Regions from separate parts of the Streptomyces sp. NPDC026092 genome, predicted to be linked through region 2. Evidence: riboswitches for the same ligand, from Rfam matches in the RefSeq annotation. Region 2 holds a riboswitch; the other holds the start of a gene.
What was found. Region 2 has a riboswitch for S-adenosylmethionine ahead of AB0F56_RS24860 (aminotransferase class V-fold PLP-dependent enzyme). Riboswitches for the same ligand answer to the same signal wherever they lie in the genome.
Positions count from the first base shown of each region.

Region 1: another riboswitch for S-adenosylmethionine. It lies ahead of thrC (threonine synthase); the one in region 2 lies ahead of AB0F56_RS24860 (aminotransferase class V-fold PLP-dependent enzyme).

Region 1 covers NZ_JBEZYN010000006.1:283,735-299,207, forward strand. The annotation lists gene AB0F56_RS12650 (cold-shock protein) at 1-138, opposite strand, end outside; gene AB0F56_RS12655 (MoaD/ThiS family protein) at 568-846, opposite strand; gene thrC (threonine synthase) at 881-2,188, opposite strand; SAM riboswitch class I at 2,206-2,365, opposite strand; gene AB0F56_RS12665 (glucosyl-3-phosphoglycerate synthase) at 2,486-3,427, shown strand; gene AB0F56_RS12670 (hypothetical protein) at 3,465-5,285, shown strand; gene AB0F56_RS12675 (trehalose-6-phosphate synthase) at 5,363-6,805, shown strand; gene otsB (trehalose-phosphatase) at 6,840-7,691, opposite strand; gene AB0F56_RS12685 (DUF3263 domain-containing protein) at 7,715-7,987, opposite strand; gene AB0F56_RS12690 (extracellular solute-binding protein) at 8,000-9,271, opposite strand; gene AB0F56_RS12695 (ROK family protein) at 9,490-10,428, shown strand; gene nagA (N-acetylglucosamine-6-phosphate deacetylase) at 10,428-11,573, shown strand; gene AB0F56_RS12705 (1-phosphofructokinase family hexose kinase) at 11,680-12,606, shown strand; gene AB0F56_RS12710 (CBM35 domain-containing protein) at 12,686-13,693, opposite strand; gene cdgB (diguanylate cyclase CdgB) at 13,802-15,460, opposite strand.
Region 2 covers NZ_JBEZYN010000016.1:56,920-72,392, forward strand. The annotation lists gene AB0F56_RS24825 (rhomboid family intramembrane serine protease) at 1-260, shown strand, start outside; gene AB0F56_RS24830 (Lrp/AsnC ligand binding domain-containing protein) at 257-538, shown strand; gene AB0F56_RS24835 (small hydrophilic protein) at 670-933, shown strand; gene AB0F56_RS24840 (ATP-binding protein) at 908-2,350, shown strand; gene AB0F56_RS24845 (response regulator transcription factor) at 2,347-3,009, shown strand; gene AB0F56_RS24850 (SLC13 family permease) at 3,090-4,523, shown strand; gene AB0F56_RS24855 (glycerate kinase) at 4,520-5,671, shown strand; gene AB0F56_RS24860 (aminotransferase class V-fold PLP-dependent enzyme) at 5,685-7,088, opposite strand; SAM riboswitch class IV at 7,280-7,396, opposite strand; gene trpD (anthranilate phosphoribosyltransferase) at 7,507-8,571, opposite strand; gene AB0F56_RS24870 (cytochrome bc complex cytochrome b subunit) at 8,702-10,327, opposite strand; gene AB0F56_RS24875 (Rieske 2Fe-2S domain-containing protein) at 10,324-11,376, opposite strand; gene AB0F56_RS24880 (c-type cytochrome) at 11,373-12,182, opposite strand; gene AB0F56_RS24885 (heme-copper oxidase subunit III) at 12,250-12,870, opposite strand; gene AB0F56_RS24890 (hypothetical protein) at 13,048-13,449, shown strand; gene AB0F56_RS24895 (Ig-like domain-containing protein) at 13,465-14,718, opposite strand; gene AB0F56_RS24900 (cytochrome c oxidase subunit 4) at 14,842-15,240, opposite strand; gene ctaD (cytochrome c oxidase subunit I) at 15,237-15,473, opposite strand, start outside.

The DNA of each region.
Region 1 (15,473 bases), on a different contig from region 2:
CCGCTGACCCTCTTCGAGGGTGCGGTATCCGTCCATCTGGATCGCGCTGTAGTGGACGAATACATCCGCACCACCGTCGACCGCGATGAAGCCGTAGCCCTTCTCCGCGTTGAACCACTTGACGGTGCCCTGAGCCATGCCTAACTCCCCTATTACTGGCCCTTGCGCGGGACCCGCACTTCGCGGACCCGGGTCAGACCCTGCGCCGGAACGCGTCGACCGCGGCTGAATGTATCTGCCCAACTGCCCTCTGCAACAGGTCAATCGGACGAGAATTCTGGGCACGGCGTAAAGGAGAATTCCGGAGAATTGAATGAATTCCGGGGCAAGTCGGGCCCGGCAAAGCGCGCAGAAGGTACAGATCGTTCGCGTACTTTGGCTGCTTCTTGTCGCGTGCGGACGCATTCTCATATGCGGCTGGCACGGAGCAGCGCGGCGAAGCCGGGGGGACTTCCCCAACTCTACCGCGTTCAACCATGCAGAATTGCCCCCTCCGCTTCTCTCGCGGAGGGGGCAATTCGGTTACTCCGGGTAACTTAAAGGCGGATCCAGAGCGGATCCGACGGCTCAGCAGCCGCCGGCGACCGCCGGGATGATGGAGACGCCCGCGCCGTCCGGCGTCGCCGTCTCCAGGCCCTGCTCGAAGCGGACGTCGTCGTCGTTCACGTAGACGTTCACGAAGCGGCGCAGCTTGCCCTGGTCGTCCAGGACGCGGGCGGCGATGCCCGCGTGGTTCTTCTCCAGGTCGGAGATGACCTCGGACAGGGTCGCGCCCTCCGCCGGAACCTCGGCCTGGCCGCCCGTGTAGGTACGGAGGATGGTGGGGATACGGACCTTGACGCTCATGTGCTGCTGCCTTCCGTGAACGGACGAGTGGGGGTCAGTGGGCCAGGCCGGCGTCGCGGAACGCGTCCAGGCTCGGCTTGATGGTGGCGGTCGCCTGAGAGGTGTCGGCCACCGCGTCGAGGGTCTTGAGGCCGTCGCCGGTGTTGAGCACGACGGTGGTGAGGGTCGGGTCGATGAGGCCGGCCTCGACCAGCTTCTTCGTCACGCCGACCGTCACGCCGCCCGCCGTCTCGGCGAAGATGCCCTCGGTCCGGGCCAGGATCTTGATCGCCTCGACGACCTGCTCGTCGTTCACGTCCTCCACGGCGCCGCCGGTGCGGCGCGCGATGTCGAGGACGTACGGGCCGTCGGCCGGGTTGCCGATGGCGAGCGACTTGGCGATGGTGTGGGGCTTCTGCGGCCGTACGACGTCGTGACCGGCCTTGAAGGCGGCGGACACCGGCGAGCAGCCCTCGGCCTGGGCGCCGAAGATCTTGTACGGCTTGTCCTCGACCAGGCCCAGCTTGATGAGCTCCTGCAGACCCTTGTCGATCTTGGTGAGCTGCGAGCCGGAGGCGATCGGGATGACGAGCTGGTCCGGGATGACCCAGCCCAGCTGCTCGCAGATCTCGTACGCGAGCGTCTTGGAGCCCTCGCCGTAGTACGGCCGCAGGTTGACGTTGACGAAGCCCCAGCCCTCGCCCAGCGGGTCGCCGATGAGCTCGGAGCAGAAGCGGTTGACGTCGTCGTAGTTGCCCTCGATGCCGACGAGCTCACCGCCGTAGACGGCGGCCATGACGACCTTGCCCTGCTCCAGGTCGTGCGGGATGAAGACGCAGGAGCGGAAGCCGGCGCGGGCGGCGGCGGCGCCGACGGCGCCGGCCAGGTTGCCGGTGGAGGAGCAGGAGAGCGTGGTGAAGCCGAAGGCGCGGGCGGCCTCGAGGGCCTGGGCGACGACGCGGTCCTTGAAGGAGTGCGTCGGGTTGCCCGAGTCGTCCTTGACGAAGAGCTTGCCGGGCTCGACGCCCAGTTCGCCGGCGAGGTTGTCGGCCTGGACGAGCTTGGTCCAGCCCGGGTTCAGGTTCGGCTTCTCGGCGACGTCGGCGGGGACGGGCAGCAGCGGGGCGTAGCGCCAGATATTGGCGGGGCCGGCCTCGATCTGCTTGCGCAGCGCCTCGGGGTCACCGACGGGAAGGTCGTACGCGACTTCGAGAGGGCCGAAACACAGCTCGCAGGCGAAGATCGGGCCGAGTGCGAAGACTTCGCCGCATTCCCGGCAGGAAAGGCCGGAAGCGGGACCGAGATCGACCGTCCGAGCGGTGTCGGCGGCGGTGGTGTCGGGGGTAGCAGTCTGTACAGCCATGGAGGCGAGGCCCTTTCTCCTCATCTTTCCCATGACGAACATCGCCATGAGACGGATTTGGCACCTTCCCTAGCCGGGAGCCTCGCGGGCGCAGTGCTGACGACTGCGGACGAGTGACCGACTGGAGGGTTGCCGGGGCTTCAACGGGCCGTTTCCCTCTGCCCCTCTGGATGAGCGGTATTCGATTGTGTGACGCGGGTGGCACCCCGACATGCATCGGGCATCCGCGTTGTTCAAGACTGTAACCGAAGGCCCGGAGGGTTGAACCTGCCGTCCGAACCGCGAGATGGAGATCACGTGCTGGAGGAAGTGGAGCGCTGGCTGGGTCGGCGGTCCTGGTCCGTGGCGGACCGAAGACTCGACCGCGTCCTGGCGGCGAAGCACGGGACGACGGTCAGCGTCGTGCTGCCCGCGCTGAACGAGGAGGCGACGGTCGGCGAGATCGTCTCCGTCATCCGGCGCGAGCTGATGACCGAGGCCGTTCCGCTCGTGGACGAGCTGGTGGTGATCGACTCCGGTTCCACCGACCGTACGGCGGAGGTGGCGGCGGCGGCCGGGGCGCGGGTGGTGGCGCGGGACGCGATCCTGCCCCGGATACCCGCCGTGCCCGGCAAGGGCGAGGTGCTGTGGCGGTCACTGATGGTGACCGAGGGGGACATCGTCTGCTTCGTCGACGCGGATCTGCGGGACTTCTCCGCGGACTTCGTCACCGGCATCGTCGGCCCGCTGCTCACCGACCAGGACGTCGACTTCGTGAAGGCGATGTACGACCGCCCGCTCGGCGACACCCCAGGTCAGGGCGGTCGGGTGACGGAGCTGGTGGCGCGGCCGCTGCTCAATCTGCACTGGCCGCAGCTGGCCGGGTTCGTGCAGCCGCTGGGCGGCGAGTACGCGGCGCGCCGCTCGCTGCTCGAACGGCTGCCGTTCCCGGTCGGTTACGGAGTGGAGCTGGGCCTGCTCGTGGACGCGCTGCACACGGTCGGTCTGGACGCCCTCGCGCAGGTGGACGTCGGGGTCCGCAAGCACCGGCACCAGGACGGCCAGGCGCTGGGCCGGATGGCGGCGGCGATCTACCGGACGGCGCAGCTGCGGCTCTCCCGGGGCCATCTGGTGCGGCCGCGGCTCACCCAGTTCGAGCGCGGCGAGGAGGGCTTCACGCCGCACACGTACGCGGTGGACACGGAGGAGCGGCCGCCGATGGTGGAGATCGCGGAGTACGCGCACCGCCGCGTGGCGTAACGCCGAATGATGGTGATTTTTGCCTATCTTCCGTTTCATGCGGTTCAAGAATCGGATGACCATGTCGCTGGCGGCGCTCGTCCTCGCCGCCGGCTCACTCGGCTCGCTCTCCCTCGCCGTGGCCGGTCCCGCCGCGGCCGACGTGGTGGAGCCCTTCGGCAAGCGCTACGACGAGTCGCTGTACGGCGACTTCACGACCATCGGCAACACGGTCATGGGCTGCCCCACGGCCCCCGCCGACCTGGCCGCGCGCTGCGCCGGCGCCGCCTCCGGGCAGGGGCGCGACAACAACAACACCTTCGTCATGAAGCGGATCAACACCGCCTCCATGGACGCCGGTTACGGCTCCAGCACCGGCCATGTCGTCGTGCCGGCCGGGGCGAAGGTCGCGTACGCCCGGCTGTTCTGGGGCGGCAACGACGGCACGTACAAGGGGCCGAGCGGGGCGCAGCTGAAGCGCTGCGACGTCTCCGGCGCCGATGTGGTGACCTCGCCGGGCGACCACGCCACGACCGCGCCGCACATCAGGGTCGGGGCGGGGCCGGAGACGGCGGTCTCGATCGACAGCATGGTGACGGACCCGGCGGACACCAGCGGCCCGCACTACTACACGGGCGAGTCGGACGTGACGTCCGCGTTCGAGGACGTGACCGGCACGGACGCACAGATCTCGGTCGGCGGCATCTGGGCGCCGGACGGCAAGGGCTGCGCGGCGGGCTGGTCCCTGACGGTCGTCTACGCGTTCCCGGGCCCCGACCCGACCCACGCGCCTGACCGCCGCAACGTGTACGTATACGGCGGGCACGTCCTCCAACGCTCCACCTCCCCCGCGACCACGATCACCGTCGACGGCTTCCACCGGACGACGGGCAAGGCGCGGGCGAGCGTGACGGCGTACGAGGGCGACTGGAACACGCCCGGTGACACGTTCCTGGTCGACGGCAAGAACGTCACCGAGGCGCACACGGGCAACACCGACAACTTCTTCGTCAGCGAGGACGACGGCGCCGTCGCGCCGAAGCTGACGAACAACCTCTCCATCGACGCCAAGGCCTTCGACATCCCGGACGGCGCGATCCCGGTGGGCGCGCGGTCGGCGGAGCTGACGTTCACGACGACGGGTGACACGTACGTGCCCTCGGGCCTGGCCTTCTCCGTGCCCGTACCGGACCTGGAGATCACCAAGACGGCGAGCCCGGCGAAGGTGAGGCCGGGCGACACCCTGACGTACACGGTCACCGCGAAGAACATCAGCCGGCTGGACTACCCGAACGCCAAGTTCAGCGACGACCTGACCGGCAACCTGGACGACGCCGACTACCTGGGCGACGCGGAGGCGACGATCGGCAAGGTCACGTACGACGCGCCGAAGATCGGCTACGTCGGTGACATCCCGGCCGGGAAGACGGCGACGGTCACGTACTCGGTGAAGGTCCACGACCCGGTGCGCGGCGACGGCAGGCTCCGCAACAGCGTCGAGGTCGAGTCCCCGCGCTCGAACTGCGGCGAGGGCAGCGAGGACCCGGCGTGCGCGGTGACCCCGGTCCTGGATCCGCCGAAGCCGAGCCCGAAGCCGACTCCGTCGAAGCCGGAGCCGGAGCCGTCGGCCCCCGTGGATCCCACCCCCACGGAGTCGGAGGTGGCACCGACCCCCGCACCGACCACCCACCAGCCCCGCCCGACCCCCCACCTCCCGGACGGCCCGGACATCCCGCAGGGCCCGCACGGTCCCGGCGGCTCGATGGCCGACACCGGCTCCAGCGGTGAGCGGCTCTGGCTGCTCGGCGGCCTCGCGCTCGCCCTGGCCGCGACCGGACTGGTGGCGAAGGCGGCCCTGCGCGGACGCCGCGACCTCTGAGCCGTGACGAGGGGCGAGGATTCGCCAGAGTCGTATACGTACGTTTGAGCGTTTACGTGACGGGCTAGGTTCGCCACATGGCTTCTGTGCTCGTGGCGTCCAACCGGGGTCCTGTCTCGTACGCCCTCGCCGCCGACGGCACACTCAGTGCCCGGCGCGGCGGGGGCGGTCTCGTCTCGGGACTGAGCGCGATCTCCTCCCAGGACAGCGTGTGGGTGTGCGCGGCCCTGGGAGAAGGCGACCGGGAGGCGGTCAGGCGCGGGGAGTCCGAGCCGGGCGTGCGGATGCTGGACATCGACCCGGAGGTGTACGCCGACGCGTACAACGGGATCGCGAACTCGGTCCTGTGGTTCCTCCACCACCACCTGTACGAGATCCCGCGCGAGCCGGTCTTCGACGCGGAGTTCCGCCGCCGCTGGGAGTCGTACCGCGCCTACAACCGGGCCTTCGCCGAGGAGCTGGCGGCGCGGGCGGACGAGGGCGCGGCGGTCCTGGTGCAGGACTACCACCTGGCGCTGGTCCCGGGGCAGTTGCGCGAGCTCCGCCCCGACCTGCGGATCGGCCACTTCACGCACACGCCGTGGGCGCTGCCCGAGTACATGCGGATGCTGCCGGAGGACGTCCGCGAGGAGCTGCTCTGGGGGATGCTCGGCGCGGACGAGCTGGGTTTCCACACCTGGGCGTGGGCGCAGGCGTTCATCACGGGCGCGCACATCCACGGCCCGGCGGGCGAGGCCGACGGCTTCTGGCGCGGCGACGACCCCTGGCGCGGGGTGGAGCACCGCAGGGCGGGCGGCGAACCCCGGCGCACCCGGGTGCACGTCTTCCCGCTGGGCGTGGACGCCGACGACCTCCGGTCCCTCGCCCACACCCCCGAGGTCGACGACCGGCTGGCCGCGCTGCGGGCCGAGATCGGCGACCGCAGGACGATCGTGCGGGTGGACCGCACGGAGCTGTCGAAGAACATCGTCCGCGGCCTGCTGGCGTACCGGGAGCTGCTCCAGGAGCACCCGGAGTGGCGCGGCAAGGTCGTCCACATGGCCTCGGCGTACCCCTCCCGCCAGGACCTGGAGGTCTACCGCGCGTACACGGCGTCGGTCGCGGAGCTGGCGGAGCGGATCAACACGGAGTTCGGCACGGCCGACTGGCAGCCGGTGCTCCTGTCGGTACGGGACGACTTCCCCCGCTCGCTCGCCGCGTACCGCCTCGCCGACGTGGCCCTGATCAACCCGGTCCGCGACGGGATGAACCTGGTCGCGAAGGAGATCCCGGTGGTCTCGGAGGCCGGCTGCGCCCTGGTCCTGTCGACGGGCGCGGGCGCCTACGAGGAACTCCACGAGGACGCCCTGACGGTCAACCCGTACGACATCTCGGAGACCGCCCGCGCCCTCCACCGCGCCCTGACGATGCCCCCCGCCGAACGCGCGGACCGCACGAAGCGCCTGGCCGCCGCGGCGACGGCGCTGCCGCCGCAGCGGTGGTTCCTGGAGCAGCTGGAGGCGCTGCGGGCGGGTTCCTAGGGCCTGAGCCCCAGGAACCCGCCCGCCGCAGGCCTCAGGCGCCCGCGCCCTCCCGTACCGCCTCCGCCAGGTCCGTCAGGAAGCGGACCACGCCCGCCGGGCCCGAGACCGACAGGTCGGCGCGGTCCGAGAGTTCCTGGACCTCCGTCGAGCCGCTGCAGACGAGCAGGCCCGGGGTGCCGTCCGAACGGAGTTTCTCGACCGCCGCGAAGGCCGGCAGGTCGCCCAGGTCGTCGCCCGCGTACAGGACTGAGCCGGCGCCCACCTCCCGTACGTACTCCGCGAGCGCCACGCCCTTGTCCATGCCCGGGGGGCGCAGTTCGAGGACCATCCGGCCGGGTTCGAGGACCAGGCCGTGGCGGGCGGCGAGGTCGCCGAGGGGGGCCTTGAGGGCCTCGAAGGCCGCCTGGGGGTCGGTGGAGCGGCGGGTGTGGACCGCGACCGCGCGGCCCTTCTCCTCGATCCAGGTGCCCGGCCAGGCGCCGACGCCGTCCAGGACGCCGGGCAGCTCGGCCCGGACCGCGGCCACGCCCGGGTGGACGGCCGAGGCCTGGACGGTGCCGGTGACCGCGTCCCAGCGCTCGGCGCCGTAGTGGCCGAGGACGACGAGGTGTTCCAGGCCGGGGACGCCGGCGAAGCCGCCGTAGCGGACCGCCACGCCCGCCGGGCGGCCGGTCACCACGGCGACCGAGGCGATCTGCGGGGCCAGGGCGGAGAGCGCGGGGACGGCGCCGGGGTGGGCGCGCGCCTGTTCGGGGTCGGGGACGATCTCGGCGAGCGTCCCGTCGAAGTCGAGGGCGACGACGGCCTTCTCCGGCCGCGCGAGAAGCGCGGCCAGACCGTCGCGGCCTGCGGATGTGGTCGGGTGCGGAAGGCTGCTGACCATACGACGACCCTACCGACGCGGCCTCAGCGGCGCTGCTCCTTCTCCGCACGGACCCGGCGCAGTCGGTTGACCGTCACCGGGTCGTGCGCGAGGGCGCGCGGGTCGTCGAGAAGGGCGTTGAGGAGCTGGTAGTAGCGGGTCGCCGAGAGGCCGAGCCGCTCACGGACGGCCCGCTCCTTGGCGCCGGGGCCCGGCCAGGCGCGGCGTTCGAGCGCGAGCACGGCCCGCTCCCGCTCCCCGAGCCCGGTGTCGCCGCTCGGGGCGTCGTCGGGTCGGGGATCGCTCGCGTCGGTCATACGAACAACCTATTACTCCGCGCTCTCGGCCGCCGTCGCCTTGCGGGCGATCCCGCCGAGCACCTCGGCCGGCTTCCCGCCCGGGGTGACGGCCTTGCCGATGTTCTGCTTGATGGTGTCGCTGACCTGGGCCCAGGAGGTCTTGCCGACCGGAGGGAGCTGCGAGTTCGGCAGCTCGGCGAGGAACTCGTGGAGGTCCTTGTGCTCCGGGTCGTTCTCCATCCGGGAGTACGCGCTCACGGTCGGCGGCAGCAGGTCGTTGTCGCCGGCGAACTTCAGCACGTTCTCGTCGCTGAAGACGAAGTCGAGGAAGTCGCCGATCTGCCGGCCGTGGCCGTTCTGCTTGAAGCCCATGATCCAGTCGGCGACGCCCATGGACGCCTTGGACTTGCCGTCCGCGCCGGGCAGCGCGACCTTGCCGACCTTGACGCCCTTCTTCTGGGCCTCCTGCATCAGCGAGGGGTGGCCGTTGAGCATGCCGACCTCACCGCGGGAGAAGGCGGCGAAGGCGTCCTTGCGGTTGAGCTTGCCGGGGGCGACGGGGCCGGTGAGCTCCTTCTGGACCAGCTCGGTCTTCAGCCACTCGAACGTCTTGACGTTCTGCTCGGAATCGATGCGGTAGCGGTCGGAGCCGTCGGTGTAGCCGTCGCCGCCGCTGAGCAGCCACATCATGGTCTCGGCCTGCGCCTCTTCGGGGCCGAGCGGCAGCGCGAAGGGGTACTTCACGTCCTTGGCCTTCAGCTTCTTCGCGGCCGCGGCCAGCTCGTCCCAGCTGGCCGGCGGCTCGCTGATGCCGGCCTTGTCGAAGAGGTCCTGGTTGAAGAAGAGCAGCCGGGTGGAGGCGGCGAAGGGCAGGCCGTACTGGGTGCGCTTGTTCTCGCCTGCCGCGACGAGCGGGGCGAGGAAGTTGGCCTGGACGGGGATGGAGAGCAGCTCGTCGGCGGAGTAGAGCTGGCCCGCGGCGGCGTAGTCGGCGTAGGCGCCGATCTGGGCGATGTCGGGGGCCTGGCCGGCCTTGACCATCTCGGCGACCTTGCGGTCGACGTCGTTCCAGGACTCGACCTGCACCTCGACCTGGACGCCGGGGTGCTCGGCCTCGTAGGCGGCGGTGAGCCCGTCCCAGTACTTCTTGGTGCTGTCGCCGCCGTTCAGGTCGTAATCGGCCGCGACCAGCTTGAGGGTCACATCGCCGGCGGCGCTCTCGGTGAGCCCGCAGCCGGACAGACCCGCGGTCAGCCCCAGCGCGGCGATCGTCGCGGTCAGTCCTATGAATCGCCGCTGCACAGCGTCGCCCCACCCTCTGCTCGTCGTTGAGCTGTGATTTTCACAGGAGAGGAAGCATAAGGTCTACACCACTTGGGTAGATCTTCGGCCTACGGGTGAAGACCTTGTGAAGGCCGTCACCGCTGGTCGCACGCGCCATCACTCGAATTTGTATCCCACCGCAACAATATCGGTCAGTGGACTAGACCTTTCGGGCAGGAACGGGCGAGACTGTTCCCGTGAGACACGTCATCGCCCTCGATGTGGGCGGCACCGGCATGAAGGCCGCCCTCGTCGGGGCGGACGGCACCCTGCTCCACGAGGCACGGCGCGCCACCGGGCGCGAGCGCGGCCCGGACGCCGTGGTCGAGACGATCCTCGACTTCGCCGCCGAGCTGCGCGCCCACGGCCTCGACCAGTACGGCGAGCCCGCCGCGGCCGCCGGGGTCGCCGTCCCCGGCATCGTCGACGCCGCCCGCGGCATCGCCGTCTACGCCGCCAACCTCGGCTGGCGCGACGTGCCCATGCGCGCCCTGCTCAGCGAGCGCCTCGACGGCATCCCCGTCGCCCTCGGCCACGACGTCCGCACCGGCGGCCTCGCCGAGGGCCGGATCGGCGCGGGCAACGGCGCCGACCGCTTCCTCTTCGTGCCGCTGGGCACCGGAATCGCGGGCGCCATCGGCATCGGCGGCGCCATCGAGGCCGGCGCCCACGGCTACGCCGGCGAGATCGGCCACATCGTCGTCCGCCCCGGCGGCGCCGAGTGCGGCTGCGGCCAGCGCGGCTGCCTGGAGCGGTACGCCTCCGCCTCCGCCGTCTCCCAGGCCTGGGCCGCCGCCTCCGGCGACCCGGACGCGGACGCCGCCGACTGCGCCAAGGCGGTCGCGGACGGCGACTCCAGGGCCGTCCAGGTCTGGCAGGAGGCCGTCGACGCCCTCGCGGACGGCCTGGTCACCGCGCTCACCCTGCTTGACCCCCGCACGCTCATCATCGGTGGCGGGCTCGCCGAGGCCGGGGAAACCTTGTTCACACCACTGAGGGCCGCCGTGGAGGAACGCGTCACGTTCCAGAAGCTGCCCGCCGTCGTACCGGCAGCCCTCGGGGACACCGCCGGATGCCTGGGCGCGGGCCTCCTCGCCTGGGACCTTCTCTCCCTCGACTCGGAGGTATCCGCCTGATGGCCGTATCCACAGTTCTCGCCGGGGCCCGTGTGGTGCTGCCGACCGGCATCGTCGAGAACGGACGGGTGATCGTCGACGGCGGTCGCATCGCGGGCTCCCCGCCCGCCGACGCGCCGGCGCTCGACCTCACGGGCCACTGGGTCGTCCCCGGCTTCGTCGACATGCACAACCACGGCGGCGGCGGGGCCTCCTTCACCTCCGGCACCGTCGACGAGATCCTCACGGGCGTCCAGACCCACCGGCTGCACGGCACGACCACCGTCGTCGCCTCCTTCGTGACCGGCGAGATGGACTTCCTCGGCAGACGCGCCGGACTGCTCTCCGAACTCGCCGAGCAGGGCGACATCGCCGGCATCCACTTCGAGGGCCCGTTCATCGCCCCCTGCCGCAAGGGCGCGCACGACGAGACGCTGCTGCGCGACCCCGACCCGGCCGACGTCCGCAAGCTCATCGACGCGGCGCGCGGCCAGGCCAAGATGGTCACCCTCGCCACCGAACTCCCCGGCGGCATCGACTCCGTACGCCTGCTCGCCGAGCACGGCGTCGTCGCCGCGATCGGCCACACCGACGCGACGTACGAGCAGACCGTCGAGGCCATCGACGCGGGCGCCACCGTGGCCACCCACCTCTACAACGCGATGCCCGCGCTCGGCCACCGCACCCCCGGCCCGATCGCCGCGCTCCTGGAGGACGAGCGGATCACCGTCGAGCTCATCAACGACGGCACCCATCTGCACCCGGCCGCCCTGGAGCTGGCGTTCCATCACGCGGGGCCCCGGCGCGTCGCGTTCATCACGGACGCCATGGACGCGGCCGGTTTCGGCGACGGCCTCTACTCGCTCGGCCCGCTGGCCGTCGAGGTGAAGGACGGTGTCGCGCGGCTCGTCGAGGGCGGCTCCATCGCGGGCTCGACCCTCACTCTGGACCGCGCGTTCAAGCGCGCGGCGACCGTCGACAAGCTGCCCGTCGAGTCGGTCGTCCAGGCCATCTCCGCCAACCCGGCCCGGGTCCTCGGCATCGACGACCGCGTCGGCTCCCTGGAGCCCGGCAAGGACGCCGACCTGGTCGTGCTCGACGCGGACTTCGACGTCAAGGGCGTGATGCGCAAGGGCACCTGGGTGGTTGAGCCCAAGCTGACCTGATATCGCCCCGACAGACGCAAGGCGGTTGGCCCGGGGACTGGGCCAACCGCCTTCTGTTTGGCATGATCGGGGCGCGAACTCGGGACGAGGTACGGGGGTACGGCAGGTGATTCTCACGGTCACCCTCAACACGGCGCTGGACCTCACGTACCGCGTCCCCGCCCTTGTCCCGCACGCCTCGCACCGCGTCACCCAGGTCATCGAACGCCCCGGCGGCAAGGGCCTCAACGTCGCCCGCGTCCTGGCCGCCCTGGGCCACGAGACGGTCGCCACGGGCTTCGCGGGCGGCTCGACGGGCGAGATCCTCCGCACCCACCTGGCGGGCGGCCCCGTGGTCGACGCCCTGGTCCCGACCGCCGGAGCCACGCGCCGTACGGTCGCGGTCGTCGACGCCACGACGGGCGACACCACCCAACTGAACGAGCCGGGCCCGACGGTGACCCCCACGGAGTGGACGGCCCTCACCACCCGCTACACCGCCCTCCTGGCCGACGCCGAGGCCGTGGCCCTCTGCGGCAGCCTCCCGCCCGGCATCCACGTCGGCGCGTACGCGGAACTGATCCGGCTCGCCCGCTCGGCCGGCGTCCCCGTCCTCCTCGACACCAGCGGCGAACCCCTCCGGCGCGGCATCGCGGCCCGTCCCGACGTGGTCAAGCCCAACGCCGACGAACTCGCCCAGCTCACCGGCTCCCGCGAACCCCACCGCGCCACCCGCGACGCCCGCCGCCGCGGCGCCCACGCGGTCGTCTCCTCCCTGGGCCCGGACGGCATGCTGGCCGCCACCCCGGACGGCTTCTGGCACGCGAGCCCCCCGGCCGCCGTGAAGGGCAACCCGACCGGCGCGGGCGACTCGGCCGTGGCGGGCCTCCTCTCGGCCCTGGTCGACAAACTCCCCTGGCCGGAGCGACTGGCCCGCGCGGTGGCCCTCTCGGCGGCGACGGTCCTCGCCCCGGTCGCGGGCGAGTTCGACCGCACGGCGTACGAGGACCTGCTCACCCGCGTGACGGTGACGGAACAGCCGGCGGCGGCCTAACCAAGCGGCAAGCGGCACACCGTAACGAGAAAGCCCCGCGGAACCGAGAGGTCCCACGGGGCTTTCCGAGGTCTGCCGATCAGAGGGTGCTGATCTTCACCCAGTCCAGGATCACGTCGCACTGGTTCCCCTGCTCGCAGGAGAGCATGATCGTGTTCTTGCCCTTCTGGAGCGAGACCTGGGACCACGTGGTCTGCCAGTTCTTCTCCAGGTTCGGGTCCGACGAGCCGATGAAGTTCTTCAGGTTCATCGCGTTCGTGTTCGCCTTGCCGTTGACGGTCACGGTGGCGTTGGCGTCCTTGGCGGGGATCGAGTAGCGCACTTCCATCTTGTAGTCGCCGGCCGCCGGGACGTCGGTCTGCCAGGTGGCGGAGGCGCCGACCGTGTTGAATCCGGTCACGTACGCGCCGCCGGAGGACTGCGCGTTCTTGATGGACTTGTCGAGATACGCCGAGCCGCCCAGCTTGAGCGTGGCCGCGTCCTGCTGCGGCAGCGGGGCCTGGGTCGGCTTGTCGCTGGGCGCCTCGGACGGCGTCTCCTGGACCTGGGTGGACCCGTCGGTCGGCTTGCCGCCCGCGGTGCCGCCGTTGCTGTCGTCGCCGCCGGAGTTGTTGATCACGGCGGCCGTGATGCCGATCACGACGACCGCGACGACCGCGATCGCGCCGATGAGGAGACCCTTGGTGTTCGGTCCGCGACCGCCGCCACCGCCACCGCGCTGGTGCGGGATCGGCGACTGACGCGTCTGCTGGCCGCCCGGGTACGTCTCGGGCGCCGCGTACTGCGGGTGCGGCTGGCCGTACCCGGGCTGGTTCGGGACCTGCTGCCCGGGCTGCGGCGGGTAGCCGCCGGGGCCGCCCTGCGGACCCTGGCCGTAGCTCTGCTGACCGCCGTACTGGCGCTCGCCGACCGTTCTGACCTGGTTGTACGAGGTCCGGGGCACGCCCGGCTGCGCGGCCGGTCCGGGGTAGCCGTAGCCACCGCCCTGACCCGGCGGCTGGGCGCCTGCCGCCTGGCCGTCCGCGTACAGGTAGCCGAACGGATCGTCGTCCTCGGGCGTGTTCGCGCCGTCGTTACCGGCAGCCATCCCTGGTCACTCCTATCCATGCTCGCCAGCCGTCGCCGACCGGCCGAGCCTACCCCGAACGGGGAACCCGGCGATCCGGACCTTGACAGGCGAGGGGTCCGCGCACCCCTATCCGGCGCGGCGGTGGACCTTGGCCCGGGACCGCTTCTCGATGTACATCCGCTGGTCGGCGGAGTTCAGGACCTCTTCGACGGTCATTCCGCACTCGGCCCAGCCGATGCCGAAACTCGCCCCGACCCGGACCGCCCGCCCGTCGACCCGGATCGGCGGAATGATCGCGTTGCGCAGCCGCACCGCCAGGTCGGCCGCGTCGGCCGCGCCGAGGCCGTCGGCGAGGACGACGAACTCGTCTCCGCCGAGCCGGGCGACGGTGTCCCCGTCCCGTACGCCGGTGGTGAGCCGCCGGGCGACCTCGATGAGGACGGCGTCGCCGGTGTGGTGCCCGAAGCGGTCGTTGATCGACTTGAAGCCGTCGAGGTCGCAGAAGAGGACCGCGAGCCCCTTCGTACCGTCGTCGAGGTCACCGCCGGCCGGGGCGACGGTGTGGACGTGGTGGTCGTAGGGACCGCCGGCGCCGGGCCCGGCGTCGAAGCCGAAGCCGTGCTCGTTGCCGTACGGGGTGTCGAAGTCGGTCTCCGGCGTCGCGTGCGGGCGCTCACAGAGCCGGGCGCTGAGCCGGGAGCGCAGCTCGGCGCTGTTGGGCAGGCCGGTGAGGGCGTCGTGCGAGGCGCGGTGGGCGAGCTGGAGCTCGTGGCGCTTGCGCTCCTCGATGTCCTCGACGTGGGTGAGGAGGAAGCGCGGGCCGTCGGCGGTGTCGGCGACGACGGAGTTGCGGAGGGAGACCCAGACGTACGTGCCGTCGCGGCGGCCGAGGCGCAGCTCGGCGCGGCCGCCCTCGGCGGAGGTGCGCAGCAGAAGCCCTATGTCCTCGGGGTGGACGAGGTCGGCGAAGGAGTAGCGGCGCATCACGGAGGCGGGCCGGCCCAGCAGGCGGCACAGGGCGTCGTTGGTGCGCAGCAGGCGGCCGTGCTGGTCGCCGCCCATCTCGGCGATGGCCATGCCGGAGGGGGCGTACTCGAAGGCCTGCCGAAACGACTCTTCGCTGGCGCGCAGGGCCTGCTGCTCGCGTTCCAGGCGGACGAGGGCCCGCTGCATGTTTGCTCGCAGCCGCGCGTTGCTGATCGCAATCGCCGATTGGGAGGCGTACATCTGCAGGGCTTCCTGGCCCCAGGGTCCGGGGTGCCGGCCGTTGCGGGGCCGGTCGACGGAGATGACGCCGAGCAGTTCGCGTCCGGTGCGCGGTGGGGGTCCCCCCGCGCGAGCGGAGCCGAGCGTGGGGGAGTACATGGGGGCGTAGAGGCGGTCGTGCGGGTGCCACTCGTCCTCGAAGCGGGGGGCGGGGCCTTCGGTGTGCCACTGCGGGACGTCGTCCTCGATGAGGACCCAGCCCTCGGTGTGCGGGATGAACCGCAGGTCACCCCAGGCGACGCCCATGGAGAGGCGGCGTTCCCAGGAGGCGCGGGAGCCGACCCGGCCGGTGATCAGCGCTTCGGCGGCGGGGCTGCCGGCGAAGGCGGCGACGACCAGGTCACCGTCGGGGCGGACGAGGTTGACGCAGGCCAGCTCGTAGTTGAGACCGGCGACGATGCCGTCGGCAACGGTCTGCAAAGTGTCTGCCAGGCTGCGGGCTGTATTGAGGTCGGCCACGACCTGATGCAGCTGCCGCAGGGTCGCAAGACGGACGTACGGCTCCGACTCGGTCTCCATCGCTCGCTCTCCC
Region 2 (15,473 bases):
TCTTCCCCCGCACCCGGGTGACCAGCCTCTTCCCCTTCCTGCTCTTCCTTCCGCTGCGCTTCCCCGCCTGGATCGTGCTCATCTTCTGGTTCGTGCTGCAGTGGCTCGCGGCCCGCGCGGCGGGCGCGGGCCCGGGCGTGGCGTATCTGGCCCATGTGGTGGGCTTCGCCGTCGGCTTCCTCTACGCCTGGGGCCGCTACCGGGGTGGGGATACAGTGAAACCCCCAGCCGCGGCGACCGAGGGAGAAAGCCAGCCGTGATCACCGCGATCGTGCTCATCAAGACCAGCGTGGACCGCATCCCCGAGATCGCGGAGTCGATCGCCTCGCTCGACAGCGTCAGCGAGGTCTTCTCGGTGACCGGTACGTACGACCTGATCGCCATGGTCCGCGTGCCCCGGCACGACGACCTGGCGGACGTCATCCCCGGCCGGATCAGCAAGATCCCGGGCGTCGAGGCGACGGACACGCACGTGGCGTTCCGTACGTACTCGCAGCACGACCTGGAAGCGGCCTTCGCCATCGGCCTGGAGTCCTGACCCTCCCGGCGGGACGGGGCTCGCGGCGACGGCCTCGACGATGCAGTCCTCGAAGGTGAAGGCCTCGAAGATGAAGGAATCCTCATCGGGGCCTCATCCTCGCAGGCGCCCGCGCGCGCGAGCCTGATCGCATGTCCTTCACCCATCGCATGGCCACGCTCGCGGCCGTCGTCGCCATCCCGCTGGGGATAGCGGCGACGAGCTACGCCCTGACCGACGAGCCCGAGGCTCCCCGGGTGCCGCCGGCCGTGGAGCTGAGCTCCTCGCCGACCCCAGGCACGACAAACACGCCGACGACCAGCGGGACGCCCTCGACCCCGCCGCCGTCCGACGCCGTGGTTCCCGGGCCCTCGGCCACCGGCGACGACGATGACGACGTCCGTGACGAGGGCTGACCACCGGGTGTCCGCCCGCGTCCGCATCCTGCTCTGGCTGCTGCTCGTGATGGCCGTGGCTCTGGCCGCCGTCGCCGTGGCCACCCGCTCGATCCTGCTGCGGGACGTGGACCACCGGATCAACCAGCTCCTGACCCAGGAGACCGGGGAGTTCGCCAACTTCGTGGCGCAGGGCGTCGACCCCGCGACGGGCGGCCCGTTCACCGACCCGGACGCGCTGCTCCGGGTCTTCCTGCAGCGCCAGTACTCCGACCCCGACGAGGAACTCCTCGGCCTGGTCGGCCCGTCGGGCCAGGGGCTCCGGGTCATCCGGCAGTCCCGTGAACTCCCCGCCTCCGTCGCCCTGCACCGCGACCGCCCCTCGCTGGACGCCATCGCCGCCTCCGGGGCCTCCTCGGGACGGCTCGACCGCGCGCGCGGCGAGGTCCGCTGGGCGAAGGTGCCGATCAGGAGCGACGCCGCACGTGGGGCGGCCTTCGTGGTCGCCTTCCACGCGGACCGCGAGCGGGCCGTCGCCGACGAGGCGTTCCGCGCGCTGCTCGCCATATCGGGCGTGGCGCTGCTGATGACGACCGGGATCGGCTGGGCCGTCGCGGGCCGCATCCTTGCACCCGTACGAGTGGTACGCGCGACCGCCGCCGAGCTGACCGAGCGCGATCTGACCCAGCGGATCCCCGTGCAGGGCCGGGACGACATCGCCGCGCTCGCCGAGACCTTCAACGCGATGCTGGACCGGCTTGAACAGGCGTTCGCCGGGCAGCGCCAGTTCGTCGACGACGCCGGGCACGAACTGCGCACGCCCATCACCATCGTGCGCGGCCATCTGGAGCTGATGGGCGAGGACCCGGCCGAACAGCGCGAGACCGTACGGCTCGTGACCGACGAGCTGGACCGGATGAGCCGGATCGTGGAGGACCTGCTCCTCCTCGCCAAGGCCGAACGGCCGGACTTCGTCCGTACCGAGCCCGTCCAGCTCGCCGAACTGACCGCCGACGTCTTCGTGAAGGCGCGGGCCCTCGGCGAACGGGACTGGGTCCTGGACGGGGTCGCCGACCGGGCGGCCGTCCTCGACCCGCAGCGGATCACCCAGGCCATGGTGCAGCTCGCGCAGAACGCGGTCCAGCACACCGTCGCCGGGCAGCGGATAGCGATCGGCTCGCGGGCGGTCGAGGACCGGATCGAGCTGTACGTCGCCGACGCGGGACCGGGCGTCCAGGAGCAGGACGCCGACATCATCTTCGAACGGTTCCGGCGCGGCACCGCCCGCCGCGGCGCCCGGACCGGCGGCGCCGGGCTCGGGCTCTCCATCGTCCGGGCCATCGCCGAAGGCCATCGGGGCGGGCGCGTCGAGCTCCGCCCGACCGAGGGCGGCGGAGCCACCTTCGTCCTCGTCCTCGACCTCCAGGAGTCGCCGTGAACCGCATTCTGATCGCCGAGGACGAGGACCGGATCGCCTCCTTCGTGGAGAAGGGGCTGCGTGCCAACGGCTTCACCACCACGGTCGCCGCCGACGGTGACACCGCCCTCGCCCGGGCCGTCTCCGGCGGCTTCGACCTGATGCTCCTGGACATCGGGCTGCCCGGCAGGGACGGCTTCACCGTGCTGCGGGAGCTGCGCGAGGCCCGGGTGACGCTGCCCGTCATCGTGTTGACGGCCCGTGATTCGGTACGGGACACGGTGGCCGGCCTGGAGGGCGGCGCGGACGACTGGATGACCAAGCCGTTCCGCTTCGAGGAGCTGCTGGCCCGGATCCGGCTGCGGCTGCGCACCGCCGCCCGCACCCCCGAGGTGACGGTGCTGCGCGGCGGCGAGGACCTGAGCCTGGACCTGCGGACCCGGCGGGCGCGGTCCGGGGAGCGGACGGTGGACCTGACGGCCCGTGAGTTCGTGCTGCTCGAACTCTTCCTGCGCCACCCCGGCCAGGTCCTGTCGCGGGAGCAGATCCTCTCCCACGTCTGGGGCTACGACTTCGACCCCGGCTCGAACATCGTGGACGTGTACGTCCGGGCGCTGCGCAAGAAGCTCGGGGCGGAACGCCTGGAGACGGTACGGGGCATGGGGTACCGCATGCCGTAGCGAGCGGGCCGCCGCCCGCATGAACCTTCCTTCATGGCGGGCTCATGGGCGGCTCACCCCCCGCTCGGAGAGTGGTTCTCGTGAACCTCTCCCTCCGTCAGGCGGTCTGGCTCTGCCTGGCCCTGAGCCTCTGCGCCCTGCTCGCCGTCCCCGGCACCGCCCCGGAGCTCGGCGGCGAGGCCCGGCTCACCCTGGCCGTCTTCGCCCTCGCGACCTGCGCCTGGATCGCCGCCCCCGTAGACGACACCTACGTCGCCCTCGGCGCGGGCCTCGCGCTCACCGCGACCGGAGTGATCAGCGCCGACACGCTCTTCAGCACCCTCGGCGACGAGACGATCTGGCTGCTGATCTGCGCCTTCGTGCTCGCCGCCGCCGTGACCCGGACCGGGCTCGCCGGGCGGGCGGCCGCCTTCCTGGTCAGCGGGGCCCGTACCGTACGGCAGTTGGTCCATCTGACCACCGCCGCCCTGGTGGTGACCGCCTTCGCCGTCCCCGCCACCTCGGGCCGCGCGGCGCTCGCGCTGCCCGTCTTCCTCGCGCTCGCCCAGGTCCTCGCCGAGCGGCGCCGGCTCGTGGTGATGCTGGCGCTGCTGTTCCCGACCGTCGTGCTGCTCTCGGCGGTGGCCACGCTGATCGGGGCGGGCGCGCACCTCATCACGGTGAGCCTGCTCCTGGAACGGACGGGCGAGCGGATCGGTTTCGTGGAGTGGCTGGTGCTCGGGCTGCCGCTCGCGGTGGTCTCCTCCCATCTGGCGGCGGAGACCGTGCTGTGGACGACCACCCGCCGCGCGGACCGGCGCGAGCCGGTGCGGATCACGGTCACCCAGCTCCAGGAGCACTCCCCCGCCGCCGTCTCGGGACCGCTCACCACGGCGGAGACCCGCTGTCTGCTGCTGCTCGGCACGGTGGTCGCGCTCTGGTGCTCGGAGCCGCTGCACGGGGTGTCGCCCGCGGTGGTGGCCCTGATCGGCGCGGTGGTGGCCTCCTCGCCGGCGCTGGGGACGGTACGGCTCAAGGAGGGGCTCGGGTCGGTGCCCTGGCCGATGCTCCTGTTCATGGCGGCGACCACCGCGATGGGCGTGGCGCTCGTCGACTCGGGCGCGGCGGGGTGGCTGGTCGGTGGTCTTCCGGTGGACGGGATACCCGCCTGGGGGTTCCTCGCGGCGGTCGTGGTGGTCGGCACGGCCGCGCACCTGGTCCTCCAGTCGCGCTCCGCCCGCTCCTCCGTGCTCGTCCCGCTCGTGATCGCGGCGGCGGTCGCCGCCGGGGTCAACCCGGTGGCCGCCGCGCTCGCCTCGACGGCGGCGGCCGGCTTCTGCCAGACCCTTCCCGCCTCCGCGAAACCGGTCGCGCTCTTCGCCGAACCACCCGACGGCGTCCCCACCTTCACCCCGGGCCATCTGCTGCGGCTCTCCGCCGTGCTCGCCCCGCTCAGCGCCGCGCTCGTGCTGTGCTTCGCCCTCTTCGTCTGGCCGCTGCTCGGCGTGCCCGTCCTTCTGGAGCCCCAGCCATGACCTTCCGTATCGCCGTCGCCCCCAGCGGTTTCAAGGAGTCCCTGTCCGCTCCCGAGGCAGCCGAGGCCATCGCCGAGGGGGTGCGCAGGGCCTGCCCGGACGCCGTGCTCGACCTGATCCCGCTGGTCGACGGCGGTGAGGGTACGGCGCGGGCCCTGGCGGCCGCGACCGGGGGCAGGCTCGTGCCCCGGGTCGCGACCGGCCCGCTGGGCGCACCCGTCCGGACCCACTTCGCGCTCCTCGCCCCCGACTCCGCGGTGGTCGAGATGGCGGCCGTCGCGGGCCTCTCGCTGGTGCCGGCCGGGCGGCGCGACCCGGGCGCCACGACGACCTTCGGGGTCGGCGAGCTGATCCGCGCCGCGCTGGACGCCGGGGCGCGCCGCGTCCTGGTCGGCTGCGGCGACTCGGGCACCTCGGACGGCGGCGCGGGCGCGCTCCAGGCCCTCGGCGCCCGACTCCTGGACGCCGAAGGAGCCGAACTACCCCTAGGCGGACTGGCGTTGAACCGCCTCGACCGGATCGACGCAACGAACATCGACCCCCGCCTTGCCGAGGCCGAGCTCCTCGTGGCCTGCAATCCGTACAACGTGCTGTGCGGCGAGCGGGGCGTGGCGCGGGTCTTCGGCCCGCAGAAGGGCGCGAGCCCGGAGCAGGTCGAGGAGTTGTCGGCGGCCCTGGAGCGGTGGGCCGCCGTCCTCGGCCGCGACCTGCCCGGCCCGGTCGCGCTGCGGACCGCCCCGGGCACGGGCGCCTCGGGCGGTCTCGGCGCCGGGCTCGCCGCGCTCGGCGCCCGGCTGCTGCCCCGGTTCGAGGTGCTGCTCGACCGGATCGACCTGGACGCCCGGCTCGCCCGCGCCGACCTGGTCATCACGGCCGAGGGCGCCCTCGACGGGCAGACCGTGCGGGGCAAGATCCCCGCCGAGGTGGCCGGCCGGGCCAAGGTCCACGGCGTCCCCGTCCTCGCCCTCGCGGGCACCCTCGGCCAGGGCGCCCACCACGTACGGGCGGTGGGCGTGGACGCCTACGGCTCGATCCTGCCCGCCCCGATGGCGCTGCCCGAGGCGCTCGACCGGGGCGCGGAGTTCCTCGCCGACGCGGCCGAGCGCGCCCTGCGGATGGTCCTGCTGGGCACCCGGCTGGCGGCCTGAACAGCCCTGATCGTCAGCCGCGGTCCGGGACGCAACGGCCGTCCTCGGTGCGGTACTTCCACTGCGCGCCGTCCCGGACGAGCTCCTTCACGGCCCGCACGAAACGCTCCACGTGCTCGTCGGGCGTACCGGCGCCGAAGCTGACCCGGATCGCGTTGAGCGACTTCTCGCCGGGCGCGGCCTCGGGCGCGCCGCACTCGCCCTGGGTCTGCGGGTCGCTGCCGAGCAGGGTGCGGACGAGCGGGTGGGCGCAGAAGAGGCCGTCACGGACGCCGATGCCGTACTCGGCGGAGAGCGCGGCGGCGAAGTGCGAGCTGTTCCACCCCTCGACGACGAAGGAGATGACGCCGACGCGCGGCGCGTCGTCGCCGAAGAGCGAGAGCACCTTCACCTCGGGCACCTCGGCGAGGCCCGCGCGGACGGTGTCGATGAGGTGCTGCTCGCGGGCGACGAGCTGGTCGAAACCGGCCTCGGTGAGCGCCTTGCAGGCGGAGGCGATGGAGTAGACGCCGATGACGTTCGGCGAACCGGCCTCGTGGCGGGCGGCCGTGGTGTGCCACTCGACGTCGACCCCGCCGTCGGCGCGGCGGGCGACCTTCTTGGAGGCGCCGCCACCGGCGAGGTACGGCTCGGCGTCCTGGAGCCAGTCGGCGCGGCCCGCGAGGACACCCGAACCGAACGGGGCGTACAGCTTGTGCCCGGAGAACGCGACCCAGTCCACGTCCAACTCCCGTACGGAGACGGGGTGGTGGGGCGCGAGCTGGGCGGCGTCGAGGACGATCCGGGCGCCGTGCGCGTGGGCGGCGGCGGCCAGCTCCTTGACCGGCCACAGCTCACCGGTGACGTTCGACGCGCCGGTCACACAGACGAGGGCGGGACCGTAGGGGTCGCGGTCGGCGAGGGCGCGCTCCAGGGTCTCGACGGCCTGGGCGGGCGTGCGGGGCGCGTTGAGGTAGGTGACCCGGGCGTCCTGCCACGGCAGGAGCGAGGCGTGGTGCTCGGTCTCGAAGACGAACACCTCGCAACCCTCGGGGACGACCTGGGCGAGCAGGTTGAGCGAGTCGGTGGTGGAGCGGGTGAAGACGACCTGGTCCTCGGGGCGGCAGTCGAGGAACTCGGCGACGGTGACGCGGCTGTTCTCGAACAGGTCGGTGGAGAGCTGCGAGAGGTACCCGGCGCCCCGGTGGACGCTGCCGTAGTACGGGGCGTACGCGGCGACGTCGTCCCACACCCGCTGCAGGGCCGGCGCGCTGGCCGCGTAGTCGAGCGCGGCGTACGTGACCTCGCCGCCGGTCACGAGCGGCACGGTGACGTCCCGCCCGAGCACCGGGAGCGGAGCGGCACAGCAGGGGTCGGCGGATTCGGCGTCGGCGGCGGTGGCGGCAGTGGTGACGGTGGCGTTCGGGTACGCGGACATGGCGGTATCTCCCTGGCAGGACTGGGGCAGCGAAGGGCCCGCAGGGCAGCACGATGTGGGTGCCTCGTACGGGTGTTGCCTCGACACACGACACGGCGTGCGGAGGGTGGGAAAACGGGGCCGAAGGCCCTATCGCATTCGCTTGCTCACGAGACTGCTCCCTTGAGGACCAGGACCCCAGGGTGTGCAGGGGTCCGCGCTTGCCGCGGACCTTGCTGTCCACGGCCTGGTCTTCACCCGGGGCACCCCGCCACGGACGGAGGGTTGCCGGACAGCAAGCCGGGGCTTCGTAGCTGTCACTCATGACCTGGCCAAGAAGCTATTCCACGTGATCGCTCCGGCGCAACCCGTGTCCGGGATCCGGGACGCGAAAAAGGGGCCCGGACAACCCCGGACCCCTCTGCCGCGCGCGCCGGCGCTACGCGTTGCTCGCCACCACCCAGCGCTCCAGCGCCTTCCGGGCGGACCCCGAGTCGATCGACTCGGCCGCCCGCGCGATCCCCTCGCGCAGCTGCTCCGCCAGGGTGCCCGACCCCGGGTGCAGCGCGACGAGCGCCGCCGCCGAGTTCAGCAGGACCGCGTCCCGTACGGGACCGGTCTCGCCCGCGAGCAGCCGGCGCGCCACGTCCGCGTTGTACGAGGCGTCGGCGCCGCGCAGGGCCTCCACCGGGACCAGCTCGATGCCGACGTCCCTCGGGTCGAAGGCCTCCTCGCGCACCTGGCCGTCCCGTACCACCCAGACCCGTGAGGTGGCCGTGGTCGTCAGCTCGTCCAGGCCGTCGTCGCCGCGGAAGACCAGGGCGGAGGAGCCGCGCTCGGCGAGCACTCCGGCCATGATCGGGGCCATCCGGGCGTCGGCGACACCGGTCGCCTGGGCCTTGACGCGGGCCGGGTTGGTGAGCGGACCGAGGAAGTTGAAGGTGGTCCGGATGCCGAGCTCCTTCCGGGCCGCCGCCACGTGGCGCAGCGCCGGGTGGAACTTCACGGCGAAGCAGAAGGTGATCCCGGCCTCGTCCGCGACCTCGGCGACCCGCTTCGGGGTCAGTTCGAGGTTGACGCCCAACTTCTCCAGGACGTCGGAGGCGCCGCTCGCGCTGGAGGCGGCCCGGTTGCCGTGCTTGACGACCTTCGCCCCGGTGCCGGCCACCACGATCGCGGACATGGTGGAGATGTTGACGGTCTTGGCGCCGTCGCCGCCGGTGCCGACGATGTCGACGGACGGTCCGGGGACCTCGATCAGGTTGGCGTGCTCGTACATCGTGCGCACGAGCCCGGTGATCTCCTCGACGGTCTCGCCCTTGGCGCGCAGCGCGACGGCGAAGCCCGCGATCTGCGCGTCGGTGGCCTCACCGCGCAGGATGCGGTCCATGGCCCAGGCGGTGTCCTCGGCGCTCTGGTCGCGGCCGGTCAGCAGTCCGTCGAGGACGCCAGGCCAGGAGCGGCCCGCCGACGTAGGTCCTCCAGCGGGGGTCGCAGCGCTCATGGCAGCTCCTGGTCATCACGTAACGGAATACGGGTCCCACCCTATCGATCCGGGAGCACGGCAAAGAGCCCCGTCCATCGAATGGACGGGGCTCTCGCTGTGGCGACCTTGCGGTCAGGCGATCAGGTGATCAGTGGTGGCCGTGGCCGCTCGTGATCTCCTTGTACTCCTCGGCGGTCGGCTTGGCGATCTGGTGGTCCTCGCCGTAGTAGCCCTTGCTGAGCTTGACGCGGAGCTTCTCCATGCGGCCGACCTTGCGCTCGACGCCGTTCTCGTCGACCAGCGGGCCGAGCTCGGCCGGCTGGTTCTGCTCGTGCGCCGTGAGCTTGTACAGCTCGCCCTGGCTGAGCGGCTGGTGGACCTCGACGAACTCACCGTGCGGCAGGCGCTTGATGATGCCGGACTCGCGTCCGTGCAGCACCTTGTCCTTGTCCCGGCGCTGGAGGCCGAGGCAGATCCGCTTGGTGACGACGAACGCGATGACCGGTCCGACGAAGAAGAAGATCCGGACGAACCAGGTGATCGAGTTGATCGACAGGTGGAAGTGGGTGGCCCAGAGGTCGTTTCCACCACCGACGAGCATGATCATGTACGCGGTGATCCAGGCGACACCGAAGGCGGTGCGCGTCGGAGCGTTGCGCGGGCGCTGCGCGATGTGGTGCTCGCGCTTGTCGCCCGTGATCCAGGACTCGATGAACGGGTAGACCGCGATGGCCGCGAGGACCGCCGGGAAGATCGCCAGCGGGATCATCACGCCCAGCACGAGCGTGTGGCCCCAGAGGTTGATCTCCCAGCCCGGCATGACACGGATCAGACCCTCGGCGAAGCCCATGTACCAGTCGGGCTGGGCGCCGGTGGACACCTGGTCCGGGCGGTACGGGCCGAGCGCCCAGATCGGGTTGATCGAGGCGATCGCCGCGATGACCGCGATGACACCGAAGACCAGGAAGAAGAAGCCTCCGGCCTTGGCCATGTAGACCGGCAGCAGCGGCATGCCCACGACGTTCTTGTTCGTACGGCCGGGGCCCTCGAACTGCGTGTGCTTGTGGTAGAAGACCAGGATCAGGTGGGCGACCACCAGGCCGAGCATGATGCCGGGCAGCAGCAGGACGTGCGCCGAGTAGAACCGGGCGACGAAGTCGCCGCCGGGGAACTCCCCGCCGAACAGGAACATCGACAGGTACGTGCCGATGATCGGCACGGACAGGATCGCGCCCTGCATGAAGCGGACACCGGTGCCGGAGAGCAGGTCGTCCGGGAGCGAGTAACCGGTGAAGCCGGTGAACATGCCCAGGAAGAACAGCAGGAAGCCGAACAGCCAGTTGATCTCACGCGGCTTGCGGAACGCGCCGGTGAAGAACACGCGCATCATGTGCACGAACATGCCGGCGAGGAAGATCAGCGCCGCCCAGTGGTGGATCTGCCGGATGAGCAGACCACCGCGCACATCGAAGGAGATGTGCATGGTCGAGTTGAACGCCTCGGACATCAGCTGACCCTGCAGCGGGATGTAGCTGCCGTGGTACTCCACCTCGTTCATCGACGGGTGGAAGAACAGCGTCAGATACACACCCGTGAGGATGATGATCAGGAAGCTGTAGAGGCAGATCTCGCCCAGCATGAAGGACCAGTGGTCCGGGAAGATCTTCCGCATGTTGGCCTTGGCCAGGGAGTAGATCCCCAGGCGGCCGTCGGCCCAGTCGGCCACCCGCTCGCCGGCGGGTGCCTTCTTCTTCGTATCGGTCACAGTGCTCATCCGCGCTCCCAGAAGGCAGGGCCGACGGGCTCGTCGAAGTCGCCGAGCGCCTCCAGGTTGCCCTTGTCGTTCACACCGATCCGCAGCTGCGGAAGGGCGTGACCGGCCGGGCCGAAGATGACACGGGCGCCGTCGGAGAGGTCGAAGGTGGACTGGTGGCACGGGCAGAGCACGTGGTGGGTCTGCTGCTCGTACAGCGAGATCGGGCAGCCGACGTGGGTGCAGATCTTCGAGAAGGCGACGATGCCCTCGTGCGACCACTCCAGCTCGCGCTTGTCCTTGATGTCCTCCGGCTGGATCCGGACGATCATCAGGGCGGCCTTGGCGATCTGGACCTGGAAGTCGTGGTCGTGCTCCGTGAGGCCCTCGGGCATCGCGAAGGTCAGCGAACCGACGGCGACGTCTTCGGGACGCAGCGGCTCGTGCGTGTTCATGTTGATGAGCTGCTTGCCGTTGGCCCACAGGGTGGACCGGAGCTTCTTCTCGGGCAGCGGGCCCATGTCACGCAGCAGCACGATGCCGGAGAGCGGTACGAGCGTCAGCGCGCCGAACATCGTGTTGCGGATGAGCTTGCGGCGGCCCATGCCGGACTCGGCGGCACCGGCCGCGAAGTCCGCCATGACCTTCGCCTTGGTCTCCGGCGACGCCTGGATCGGGTGACGCTCGTCGGCGATCTCCACGTCGGACATCAGGGTGCGGGCCCAGTGGACCGCGCCCGCGCCGATGAAGAAGAGCGCCGCGCCGAGGGTCAGACCCAGGCTGAAGTTGAGCGCGCTCACCCGGCCGAACGGCCAGATGTAGACGATCTTGTCGACCGGGAAGATCACGTACGAGGCGATGAAGCCGACGGTGGCCAGCATCGACAGCGTGAACATGAAGGCGACCGCACGCTCGGACCGCCTGGCGGCCCGCTCGTCGATGTCCTGGATGCGCGGCTTGTGGGGCGGGAGGCCCGGGTCCGCGAACGGGTCGTCGAGGACCTTCACCGCGCCGTGCGCGGTGTCCTGCTCTGCGGGCAGGTTCTCTTCTGGAATCTCTTGGCTACTCATGACTTCTTGGCCTTAGCGGTGTGGGCCGCGACCCAGACGGCAACTGCGATCAGCGCACCCAGACCGAACACCCACGCGAACAGACCCTCGCTGACGGGGCCGAGGCCGCCGAGGCTGAGCCCGCCGGGGCTGTCGGCCTTCTCGCCGTTGACAGCCTGGACGTACGCGATGATGTCCTTCTTCTCCTTCTCCGGCATGGTCGTGTCGGGGAAGGACGGCATGTTCTGCGGGCCGGTCTGCATGGCCTCGTACAGGTGCTTCGGGCTCACGCCTTCGAGGTTCGGGGCGTACTTGCCGTGCGTCAGCGCGCCGCCCTCACCGGTGAAGTTGTGGCACTGGGCGCAGTTGGAGCGGAACAGGTCGCCACCACGGGCGATGTCGGCGCCGTCGGGGCTGTACTGGCCCTCGGTCGGTGTGATCGGGCCGGCACCGAGGGAGGCGATGTACGCCGCGAGCTGATCGATCTCAGCCTGCGTGTAGATGACCTTCTTCTTCGGCACCTGGGCGCCCGGCTGCTGGGCCGGCATACGGCCCGTGCCGACCTGGAAGTCCACGGCCGCCGAACCGACGCCGACCAGGGACGGGCCGTCAGTGGTGCCCTGACCGCCGGTTCCGTGGCAGCTGGCGCAGCCGACGGCGTAGAGCTTCTTGCCCTCCTCGATGGCGAGGGACTGGGCTGTTTCATCGGCCTTCGCCGTGCCCGCGGGCGCGAACGCGGCGTACAGCCCCCCGGTGGCCGCCAGCGCGAGGAGTAGGACGACGACCGCCGCCAGCGGATGGCGTCGTCGTGCGGAGAGCTTTTTCACGGATTACCCCGGTGTCAGGATCTTCTGCGTCGATGCTTGCTGGATGTGCTCGGGTCCCGGGACCCGATTACTTGATCATGTAGATCGTGGCGAAGAGGCCGATCCAGACGACATCGACGAAGTGCCAGTAGTAGGACACGACGATGGCGGCGGTTGCCTGCTCGTGAGTGAACCTCTTGGCGGCGTACGTCCGGCCCAGGACCAGCAGGAAGGCGATGAGACCGCCCGTCACGTGCAGGCCGTGGAAGCCGGTGGTCAGGTAGAACACCGAGCCGTACGGGTCCGACGAGAGCGAGAGCCCCTCGTGCTTGACCAGCTCGGTGTACTCGAACACCTGGCCGCCGATGAAGATCGCACCCATCACGAACGTGATGATGAACCACGTCCGGAGCTTCTTCACATCGCCCCGCTCCGCGGCGAAGACGCCGAGCTGGCAGGTGAGGGAGGAGAGCACCAGGATCGTGGTGTTGGTCGCCGAGAACGGGAAGTTCAAGGCGTCGGCCTTTTCCGTCCAGAACTCGGGGCCGGTCACCGATCGCAGGGTGAAGTACATCGCGAAGAGGGCCGCGAAGAACATCAGCTCGGAACTCAACCAGATGATGGTTCCGACGCTGGTGAGGTTCGGTCGATTGACCGACGGGTGCGCGTGCCCGGTTTCTACTGTCGTTACTGTCGCCACGACCGACATTATGTCGGTCGCTTATCCCGCCCTCACTCCGGGGGGTGCCGTTCGGAGTGTCAGGGGCCTCTGTCCAGCCCGAACGGCCCATCGAAGTGGCCTCCCAACCGGTGTCGTACCGGTGTTGACGGGGTGTGGGACGGAGTAGCATCCCGCGCATCGGTTGATGACCTTCACGGAGGAACGATGCAGTCGAGCGCCACGGTCCTGGTCTACAGCGACGACGCGAACACGCGGGAACAGGTGCGGCTGGCTGCCGGGCGCAGGCCCGCGGCCGACGTTCCGCCGGTCGAGTTCATCGAGTGCGCGACACTCCCGGCCGTGCTCGCGCGCCTCGAGGAGGGCGGGATCGACGCCTGCGTCCTGGACGGCGAGGCCGTGCCCGCGGGCGGGATGGGCGTCTGCCGGCAGATCAAGGACGAGGTCTTCCGCTGCCCGCCGGTGCTGCTCCTGATCGGCCGGCCGCAGGACGCCTGGCTGGCGACCTGGAGCCGGGCGGACGCCGCGGTCACTCTTCCGGTGGAACCTGTCGAGTTCGCGGCGTCCCTGGCGGGTCTGCTGCGCGAGCGCCTGTCCATCGACGCGTAACGGCCTCGGAAGGACCTAGATCGAGGGCGCGAGGCGGCTGGGGTCGGGCTCGTGGGCGGCGCTCTTGGTGTCGGCCACCAGGGCGCTGCCCTGGCGCCACTTGTCCCACTCCAGGTTCCAGTCGCCAAAGCCGTTGCCGAACGGGTCCATCGTGTCGCCGATGCTGTTGACGGTCTGCACGATGTCGCCGGGGCGGACGGTCTCGAAGAACCAGGCCGCGTTCCCCGTCGACATGCCGACACAGCCGTGGCTGACGTTCGCGAATCCCTGCGAGCCGACGGACCAGGGCGCGGCGTGGACGTACTCGCCGCTCCAGGTCACCCGGGTGGCGTAGTACACGGGCAGGTCGTACGACTCCGAGCTGCCCTCGGCGATGCCGACGCTGGTGCCCCGCATCCGGACGTAGTACTCCTTGCCGAGCACGACTTTGATGCCGTTACGGGTGGAGAAGCCCGGTTTGCCGGTGGTCACCGGCATGGTCTTGATCACTTCTCCGTTGCGCCGCACGGTCATGGAGTACGAGCCCGCGTCCGCGACGGCCTCGATCCGGTCGCCGATGGTCAGCTTGAGCGGCTTCGATTCGCCGCCGTAGAGCTTGTCGCCGACCTTGACGCCCGCGAGGTTGCCGGTGACGGTGATCGACGCGCCCGCGGGCCAGTACTCCTTCGGACGGAAGTGCAGTTTCCGGTCGTCCACCCAGTGCCAGGAGCCCGCGACGGCCGGCGTGGAGCGCACCTTCAGGGCCCGTTCGACCACCGCGCGGGCCTTCTTGTCCTTCACGGGGAGGCTGAGCTCGGCCGTGATCGGCTGCCCGACGCCGTACTTGCCCGCCTCCGGGCCGAACTCGACGGTCAGGGCCCGCTTGGCCGGGGCGGTCTCGAAGGTGAACGTACGGGTGCCTGGGGCCCCGTCCTCGTCCTCCACGGAGACCTTGACGGTGTAGCGGGCGCCGGCCGTCAGGGAGCCCGTGGAGCGCCAGAGGCGGCCGTCGGCGGTCAGTTCGCCGGCCAGGTGGTGCCCGGTCGCGTCGACGGCCGTGACGTCGGTGATACGGCCGTCTGAGCCCTTGGCCGTGATCTCCAGCGCCTTGTCCGGGTCCGCCTTCTTGTCGCCCTCGGGGGCGCTGAAGGAGACCTGCTCCGCCGCGTCGTACGGCTTCGCCGAGAGCGGATGGCCGTCGGAGCCCGCGCAGGCACCGGCGCCCACGCTGACGAGCAGGGCCATAAGAGTGCAGCTCAGAACAGTCCGAATGCGCGGCGTGTCGTTCATGACATCACCGTAAGAACATTCCGGCCGACCAGCGCGTCGAGTACTGCAAACGAGGGGCCCGGACACTTCGTGGCGACGAAGTGTCCGGGCCCCTCGGGGTGTTACGGGGTGAAGCGGGTGGTGCTACTGGTTCTGGTTCTCACCGCGGTAGAACTCGAACACCCAGCCGAACAGGCCGACCAGGATCAGCGGAGCCGAGAAGTACAGGATCCACCAGCCCATCGCGACGGCGAGGAAGGCGAGCGCACCACCGACGGCCAGCGAGAGCGGCTGCCAGCTGTGGGGGGCGAAGAAGCCCACCTCGCCGGCCTCGTCCGCGACGTCGGCCTCCTTGTCGTCCTGCGCCATCGCGTCGACCCGCCGGGCCGTGAAGGCCAGGTAGTAGCCGATCATGATGGCGAGGCCGAAGGCCAGGAAGAGCGCCGTGGTGCCGACCGGCTCCTTCGACCACACGCCATAGAGGATCGCCATGGCGAGGATGAAGACGCTCAGCCAGATGAACATCTTGCCCTGGATCTTCACTTGCCGGCCTCCTTGCTGCTGCCGGCGGTGAGAGCCTCGGCCTCGTGCGGCTTGTTCTCCAGCTGGTCGACCGCCGCGATCTCAGGGTGGTGCAGGTCGAACGCCGGGGATTCGGAACGGATCCGCGGCAGGGTGAGGAAGTTGTGCCGCGGCGGCGGGCAGGAGGTCGCCCACTCCAGCGAACGGCCGTAGCCCCACGGGTCGTCGACCTCGATCTTCTTGCCGTACTTGGC